Regions from separate parts of the Streptomyces paromomycinus genome, predicted to be linked through region 1. Evidence: riboswitches for the same ligand, from Rfam matches in the RefSeq annotation. Region 1 holds a riboswitch; the other holds the start of a gene.

Region 1 (4,204 bases):
CGCCGTGCGCGAGGTTCAGACCCATGATCGTGTCGCCCGGCTTGAGCAGCGCGAACATCGCGGCCGCGTTGGCCTGCGCGCCGGAGTGCGGCTGCACGTTCGCGGCCTCGGCGCCGAACAGCGCCTTGATCCGGTCGATGGCGATCCGCTCGACCACGTCGACGTGCTCGCAGCCGCCGTAGTAGCGGCGGCCCGGGTAGCCCTCGGCGTACTTGTTGGTGAGGACCGAGCCCTGGGCCTCCATGACGGCGGCCGGGGCGAAGTTCTCCGACGCGATCATTTCGAGGGTGGACTGCTGACGGTGGAGCTCGGCGTCGACGGCGGCGGCGACGTCGGGGTCGAGCTCGTGGAGGGAGCTGTTCAGAAGCGACATGACTACTTCCTGGGGTTCGCGGGGCGCACGGCCCCGCCGGGCGGCGGGGTGGGCTTGTCAGCCGGTGAAGGCGGTGTACTCGTCGGCCGAGAGCAGGTCGTCCGGCTCGCCGCTGACCTTCACCTTGAACAGCCAGCCGCCCTCGAACGGGGCGGTGTTCACCAGCGAGGGGTCGCTCACCACGTCCTCGTTGATCTCCGTGACCTCGCCGTCGACGGGGGAGTAGAGATCGCTGACGGACTTGGTCGACTCCAGCTCACCGCAGGTCTCGCCCGCCGTGACCGAGTCACCGACCGCGGGGAGCTGCACGAAGACGACGTCGCCGAGCGCGTTGGCGGCGTGCTCGGTGATGCCGATCGTCGAGACGCCCTCCTCGGCGGCCGACAGCCACTCGTGCTCCTTGCTGTAGCGCAGCTGCTGGGGGTTGTTCATGTCTTGATTCTCCTGGATACGGTGGCGTGCTCGGTGCAGGGGTCTTGACAGGTGAGACGGGAGTACGTCCGGGGCGGGGCCGCGGGCGTCACTTCTGGCGCTTGTAGAAGGGGAGCGCCACGACCTCGTACGGCTCATGGGTGCCACGGATGTCCACCGCCACACCGGCGGTGCCGGGCGCGGCGTGCGCGGCGTCCACATACGCCATGGCGACGGGCTTGCCGAGGGTGGGCGAGGGGGCACCGGAGGTGACCTCGCCGATGACGGCGCCGTCGGGGCCCACGACCGGGTATCCGGCGCGCGGCACCCGGCGGCCCTCGGCGATCAGGCCGACCAGCTTGCGCGGCGGATTGGCCTCGGCCCGGTCCCGGGCCGCCTCCAGGGCGGCGCGGCCCACGAAGTCGCCGCCGTTCGTCGTCTTCTCGAACTTCACGACCCGGCCCAGGCCCGCGTCGAACGGGGTGGTGTCCGTGGTCAGCTCGTGCCCGTACAGCGGCATGCCCGCCTCCAGGCGCAGGGTGTCCCGGCAGGACAGGCCGCAGGGGACCAGGCCCGCGTCCTTGCCGGCCTCGGTCAGCGCCTCCCAGAGGGCGACCGCGTCGGCCGGGCGGACGAACAGCTCAAAACCGTCCTCGCCGGTGTAGCCGGTACGTGCGATCAGCGCCGGGACGCCCGCGACGGTGCCGGGCAGCCCGGCGTAGTACTTCAGACCGTCCAGGTCGGCGTCGGTCAGGCCCTTGAGGATGCCGGGGGACTCCGGACCCTGCACGGCGAGCAGCGCGTACGCGTCCCGGTCGTCGCGCACCTCGGCGTCGAAACCTTCCGCCCGCTCGGTGAGCGCGTCCAGCACGACCTGGGCGTTGGAAGCGTTGGCGACGACCATGTACTCCGTCTCGCCGAGGCGGTAGACGATCAGGTCGTCCAGGATGCCGCCCTCGGCGTCACAGATCATGGTGTAGCGGGCGCGGCCGACGGCGACGCCGCCGATGTTGCCGACCAGCGCGAAGTCCAGCAGATCGGCGGCGCCGGTGCCGGTGACGGTGATCTCGCCCATGTGCGAGAGGTCGAAGAGGCCGGCGCGGGTACGCACGGCGACGTGCTCGTCACGCTCGCTGCCGTAGCGCAGCGGCATGTCCCATCCGGCGAAGTCGGTCATGGTCGCGCCGAGGGCGCGGTGTGTCGCGTCCAGCGCGGTGCGGCGGGGGGCTTCGGTCATGGTGGTGGCTCCCGGGCATGGGTGACAAGACGGTCTCCCCATCTGTCATCGGAACCTGAGAGGTTCACCGGAAGGCCGTGACCGGTCCCGGCTTGCACCTTGGGTGGAGCCACACCACGGCGGCCCGCTTTTCAGATCTGCCTCGCCCGCGCGGTATCGGGGCCTGAGAGATTCAAGGGAGGACTTGCTCCTTCGGCGCCCCGCCGTGACGGCCGGGGACTCTCCCGCGCGGATTCAAACGGCCGGTATGGAGTTGGCTGAGCGTGGCACCCGTACCAGGACGCACACGGTGGTGTGCGGACCGGCACTTGGCGCGCACATCATCGCACGGGATCGCCGGATACAGGAGCCCTGGTCGTACCGGTGTTCGCAGGGGTGTCACGACAGTGTCCTGGGACTGTACGGATCGTGGGATTTCCTTGAAGCGCATTACCTTTTCTTGACACTCTTCGGGTAAGGGGACGGAACCAGGGGAGGGGCGATCACGGTGCACAGGCAGGCCGCACTCGCGACAAGTCCGGGAGGCGCGCCCCCGGGCTGTGTCCCGGAGCCGGTTCCGGCCGCCGTGCCGGGGCCCCGGCGGCTGCCGCTCGGGGTGGTGCGCCCCGGCCGGACGCGTACCGCGGCGCCGGACGCACCGGCGGTGGACGTCGTCGACCTCAGGGACCGCGACACCCCGCGCGAGGCGGCCGAACTGCACTTCGCGGCGGGCGACGTGGTGGTGGTCTCCGGCCTGCCGGGCAGCGGCAAGAGCACGCTCATGATCCGGGTGGTGCCCGCCCTCGACGCGCGCGGCGCCGCCGTGCACCGCATCGACTCGCAGGACGTACGGGAGCGCTGGGAGCGCGGCAGGCTGCGCCGGCTTCCGTACGCGCTCTACCGGCCGCTGGTCCGGGCCTCCCACTACATGGGGCTGCGGCGGGCGCTGCGCTCCGGCGGCAGCGTGGTGGTGCACGACTGCGGCACGCTCACGTGGGTACGCCGCTGGCTCGCGCGCGAGGCCCGGCGCGGGGGACGCGGACTGCACCTGCTGCTGCTGGACGTACCGCCCGAGGTCGCGCTGTCCGGGCAGCGCTCGCGTGGACGCGGAGTCTCCGGTTACGCCTTCGCCCGGCACCGGCGCGCGGTACGGCGGCTGGCCGCCCGCGCCCGGGCGGCCCGGCTCCCCGCGGGCTTCACCTCGGCCGTCCTGCTGGACCGGCCGGCGGCGGGGTCGCTGCGGCATATCGCCTTCGAGTGAGCGCCGCCCTCGGGGGCTTCGGGTACGGGTGCGGCCCGCCTCCTGAGGGGGCGGGCGTCCGTACCCGTCGGTTCAGGTCCGGAATGCCGGACACCTGACGGGCCGTACGGAACCTTCCGTACGGCCCGTCGCGACCGGTCCTAGTCCAGACATATCTCCCGCATCCGCGCCTCCTCCGGACGCTCGGCGCCGGGCCGATCTAGAGGCCCAGGGCCTTGAGCAGCACGGTCGGCAGCGAGAGCACCGATTTGACCAGTGAGGAGCCGTCCTGCTGCTGCGGCGCCTCGGCGGGCTGCTGGCGCGGCGCGTCCGCCGGCGGCTGCGCGTCGGCGGCCGGCTGCGGGTCGGCGGCCTGCTGGGCGCCGTCGCCCGGCCGCGGGTCGCTGACCGGCGCCTTCGGCTGGGCGGCCGACTGGTCGTCCGCCGCGTCCGCGTCGTCCGCCGGCTCCGCCGCGGGCCGGGCCGGACGGTTGGCCGCCGGGGCGGCGGCGGGCCGGTCGGCCGGCTGCTGCAGGCCGCCGAGGAGCTTGTCCAGGCCCAGGATCGTGAAGATGTCGGTGACGGACCGGGAGACCGAGCCGGTCAGGCTCGCGGAGTCGGTGGCCTCCCCGGGGGCCGGGGCCCGGCGCTCGGTCAGCTCGTCCAGCTGTGTGCGCAGGTCCTGCGAAACCCTGCGCAGCCGGACGGAGTCGGCCGTCACCGTGCGGTCGGAGTCCTCGTTCAGCTGGTCCGCCAGCCGCTGCGCGTCCTGGAGGACCGTGTCCAGACGGGTGCGGGCGGCCCGCACCTGCACGGAGTGGCCGCGGCTGTCGGCCGACTTCTCGGCCAGTTCGGTCGAGGCGTCCGCCAGCCGGCCGATGTCGTCGACGATGATGCTCTGGTTGCGGACCGGCGGCTTGGGGTCTTCCGACGCGGCTGCCGCGGAACCCACGGTGCCGAGGGC
Region 2 (4,204 bases), 5.3 Mb from region 1:
ACCGTCGTGATCAAGGTGCGTAACTACGACTTCTCCACGCTGACCAGGTCGGAGACGCTGCGCGGGCCCACGGACGACCAGGGCGTGGTGCGGGAGGCCGCGGCCCGGCTGCTGGACCTGGTGGACACGACGGGCGGCGTACGGCTGCTGGGTGTGGGGGTGACCGGCCTCGCGGATTTCACGCAGGAGGACCTGTTCGCCCAGGTGGCGACGGAGAAGGCGGCCGAGGAGGAGGCCGAGCGGGCGCGCCGGGCGGCCGACGAGGCCGCGCGGCTGGCCGCCGACGAGCCCGAGCGGCCCCGACGCTGGCTCCCGGGGCTCGACGTGATCCATGACGAGCACGGGGCGGGCTGGGTGCAGGGCAGCGGCGTGGGCCGGGTGACCGTACGGTTCGAGCAGCCGTGGTCCGGGCCCGGGCGGGTGCGCACGTTCCCGGTCGAGGACCCCGCGCTGCGGCCCGGTGAGCCGCTGCCGCTGGTGGGCGGTCCGCCGGACGGGTGGCGCGACGGGCTGCCGGGCGGTCTGCCCGGCGGTTTGCCCGGCGGGGCGGGCGGGTCCGGCGGTCGTGGTGAGCGCGAGGCCGGGGAGGTGGACGGGCCTGGCGGATCGGGGGAGGCCGGTGGCCCCGGCGGGTCCGGGGAAGCCGACGAGCCCGGCGGGTCCGGGGGCGCCGGCCGTCCCGGCGGGCCCGGCGGTGGCGTGCTGGAGGAGCCCGGCGGGCCCGGCGGTGGCGTGCTGAGGGAACCCGGCGGGCCCGGCGGCGACGTGCTGAAGGAGCCAGACGGGCCCGGCGGCGACATGCTGAGGGAACCCGACGGGCCCGGCGGCGACATGCTGAGGGAACCCGACGGACCCGGCGGCGACATGCTGGAGGAACCCGACGAATCCGGCGACGGTGTGGCGGAGGCGTCCGGCGGCCGTGAGGCTCCTCCCTCTCCGCCCGGTGTTCAGTCCTCCGCGCCGGCCACCCGCCCGAACTCCGTGTCGGCCGGCGCGGCGTCCGAGCCGGGCGCGGGATCGGGGGCCGGGATGTCCAGACGGTAGTGGTGATAGAGCTGTAGTTCCTGCTCCGGCGAGAGGTGGCGGCCCACCCCGAAGTCCGGCGCGTCCCTGATCAGCTTGCGGTCGTAGGGGACGTGCAGTGCCTCGTCGACCAGATCGCTGGGCTCCAGGGGCACGAACGCGTCCCGGCTGAAGATCCCGGTGCGTACGGCCGCCCATTCCGGTTCACCGGTCGCGTCGTCCAGGTACACCTCGTCGACGGTGCCGATCTTGGTTCCGTTCTTGTCGAACGCCTTGCGGCCGATCAAGCTGCGGGGATCGATATCGGTCTGCACGGTCCCTCCTAGTGGTCGCAACTGCCTTGTGACAACTACCAAACGGCACAATTCATGCCCCGGCCACTCGAAGGAACGTCCGTTCGCCGCGCTGGTAGGCTGGCGAGCGGCTGTCGACCCCATGCGGGAGAGTCCTTCGTCGATCTTGGCGGAGGCGCCGAAGGAGCAACTCCTCCCCGGAATCTCTCAGGCTCACGTACCGCATGGACGAGGTCACTCTGGAAAGCAGGGCGGGCCACGGGCGGACACAGCGCCGGAACCCTTCCTCACCGACGGTGAAAGCCGGTACCGCGTGCGGGACCGGTGAAGCTCTCAGGTTGAGATGACAGAGGGGGAGGCCGTCCGGGCACCAGCGCCGTGGTGCCCCGCGTAGGTCGAAACGACCAGGAGGCCCCCGCAGATGACCACCACCCGCAGCTCCCTGACCGAGCTGGAACGAGGCACCCCGTTCGAGCAGCGGCACATCGGCCCCGGCCCGGAGGCCCAGGCCAAGATGCTGGCGCAGGTCGGGTTCGGATCGCTGGACGAACTGACCGCGGCCGCCGTACCGGACGTGATCAAGAGCGCGGAGGCGCTGGGCCTGCCCCAGGGCCGTACGGAGGCCGAGGTCCTCGCCGAGCTGCGGGCGCTCGCGGACCGCAACCAGGTGCTCGCCCCGATGATCGGGCTCGGTTACCACGGCACGTTCACCCCGCCGGTGATCCTGCGCAACGTGATGGAGAACCCCGCCTGGTACACGGCCTACACCCCGTACCAGCCGGAGATCTCGCAGGGCCGGCTCGAAGCGCTGCTCAATTTCCAGACCATGGTCGCCGACCTGACCGGACTGCCCACCTCCGGTGCCTCGCTGCTGGACGAGGGCACGGCCGCGGCCGAGGCGATGGCCCTCTCGCGGCGCGTGGGCAAGGTCAAGCAGGGCGTCTTCCTGGTCGACGCCGACTGTCTGCCGCAGACCGTCGCCGTCATCCGGACCCGCGCCGAGCCGACCGGCGTCGAGGTCGTGGTGGCCGACCTGTCCGAGGGCATCCCGGCGGAGGCCGCCGAGCGCGGTGTCTTCGGCGTGCTGCTCCAGTACCCGGGTGCCTCCGGCGCCGTACGGGACCCGCGTGCCGTCATCGAGCAGGCGCACGAGCTGGGCGCGATCGTGACCGTCGCCGCCGACCTGCTGGCGCTGACGCTGCTGACCTCGCCGGGCGAGCTGGGCGCCGACATCGCCGTCGGCACCACGCAGCGCTTCGGCGTCCCGATGGGCTTCGGCGGCCCGCACGCCGGATTCATGGCCGTACGGGAGAAGTTCGCCCGCAGCCTGCCCGGCCGGCTGGTGGGCGTGTCGGTGGACGCCGACGGGAACAAGGCGTACCGGCTCGCTCTCCAGACGCGTGAGCAGCACATCCGCCGGGAAAAGGCCACCAGCAACATCTGCACCGCGCAGGTGCTGCTCGCGGTGATGGCGGGCATGTACGCCGTGTACCACGGCCCGGACGGCCTCGCCGCCATCGCGCGCCGTACCCACCGCTACGCGTCCATACTCGCGGCGGGCCTGCGGGCCGGCGGGGTGGAGGTCGTGCACGGCGGCTACTTCGACACGCTGACCGTACGGGTGCCGGGCCGGGCCGCCGAGGCCGTCGCCGCGGCCCGCGAGGCCGGGGTCAACCTGCGGCTGGTCGACGCCGACCTGGTGGGCGTCGCCTGCGACGAGACCACCGGACGCGCGCAGGTGCACGCGGTGTGGGGCGCCTTCGGCGTCCAGGCCGACATCGAGCAGCTCGACGCGACCGTGGCCGACGCGCTGCCCGAGGAGCTGCTGCGCGGCGACGCGTACCTGACGCACCCGGTCTTCCACCAGCACCGTTCCGAGACCGCGATGCTGCGCTACCTGCGCCGCCTGTCGGACAAGGACTACGCGCTGGACCGCGGCATGATCCCGCTCGGCTCGTGCACCATGAAGCTGAACGCGACGACCGAGATGGAGCCGGTCACCTGGCCCGAGTTCGGGCAGCTGCACCCGTTCGCGCCGGTCGAGCAGGCGCAGGGCTACCTCACGCTCATCGCGGAGCTGGAGGAGCGGCTGGCCACGGTCACCGGCTACGACAAGGTCTCCATCCAGCCGAACGCCGGTTCGCAGGGTGAACTGGCCGGCCTGCTGGCCGTACGCGCGTACCACCGCGCCAACGGCGACGAGCAGCGCACCGTCTGCCTGATCCCCTCCTCGGCGCACGGCACCAACGCCGCCAGCGCCGTGATGGCCGGCATGAAGGTCGTCGTCGTCAAGACCGGCGAGGACGGCGAGGTGGACACCGACGACCTGCACGCAAAGATCGAGCAGTACCGGGACCAGCTCGCGGTGCTGATGGTGACCTACCCGTCCACGCACGGCGTGTTCGAGGAGCACATCACGCAGATCTGCGCGGCCGTGCACGACGCGGGCGGTCAGGTGTACGTGGACGGCGCCAACCTCAACGCGCTGGTCGGCCTCGCCGAGCCCGGCAAGTTCGGCGGCGACGTCTCGCACCTGAACCTGCACAAGACCTTCTGCATCCCGCACGGCGGCGGCGGTCCCGGCGTCGGCCCGGTCGGCGTGCGCGCCCACCTGGCGCCGTACCTGCCCAACCACCCGCTGCAGCCCACCGCGGGCCCGGAGACGGGAGTCGGCCCCATCTCCGCGGCGCCGTGGGGTTCCGCGGGCATCCTGCCCATCTCCTGGGCGTACGTCCGGCTGATGGGCGGCGCGGGGCTCACGCGCGCCACCCAGGTCGCGGTGCTCGGCGCCAACTACATCGCCAAGCGCCTGGAGCCGCACTACCCCGTGCTCTACACCGGCCCCGGCGGCCTGGTCGCGCACGAGTGCATCATCGACGTACGGCCGC

Evidence for each region. Region 1 has a riboswitch for glycine ahead of gcvT (glycine cleavage system aminomethyltransferase GcvT). Riboswitches for the same ligand answer to the same signal wherever they lie in the genome.
Region 2: another riboswitch for glycine. It lies ahead of gcvP (aminomethyl-transferring glycine dehydrogenase); the one in region 1 lies ahead of gcvT (glycine cleavage system aminomethyltransferase GcvT).

The regions. Positions count from the first base shown of each region.
Region 1 is NZ_BHZD01000001.1:3,145,443-3,149,646, reverse strand. It holds gene glyA (serine hydroxymethyltransferase) at 1-373, opposite strand, end outside; gene gcvH (glycine cleavage system protein GcvH) at 431-805, opposite strand; gene gcvT (glycine cleavage system aminomethyltransferase GcvT) at 894-2,021, opposite strand; glycine riboswitch at 2,054-2,162, opposite strand; glycine riboswitch at 2,163-2,258, opposite strand; gene OEIGOIKO_RS12695 (AAA family ATPase) at 2,509-3,261, shown strand; gene OEIGOIKO_RS12690 (hypothetical protein) at 3,461-4,204, opposite strand, start outside.
Region 2 is NZ_BHZD01000001.1:8,459,820-8,464,023, forward strand. It holds gene OEIGOIKO_RS36420 (DNA polymerase IV) at 1-1,044, shown strand, start outside; gene OEIGOIKO_RS36425 (PRC-barrel domain-containing protein) at 948-1,337, opposite strand; glycine riboswitch at 1,452-1,549, shown strand; gene gcvP (aminomethyl-transferring glycine dehydrogenase) at 1,738-4,204, shown strand, end outside.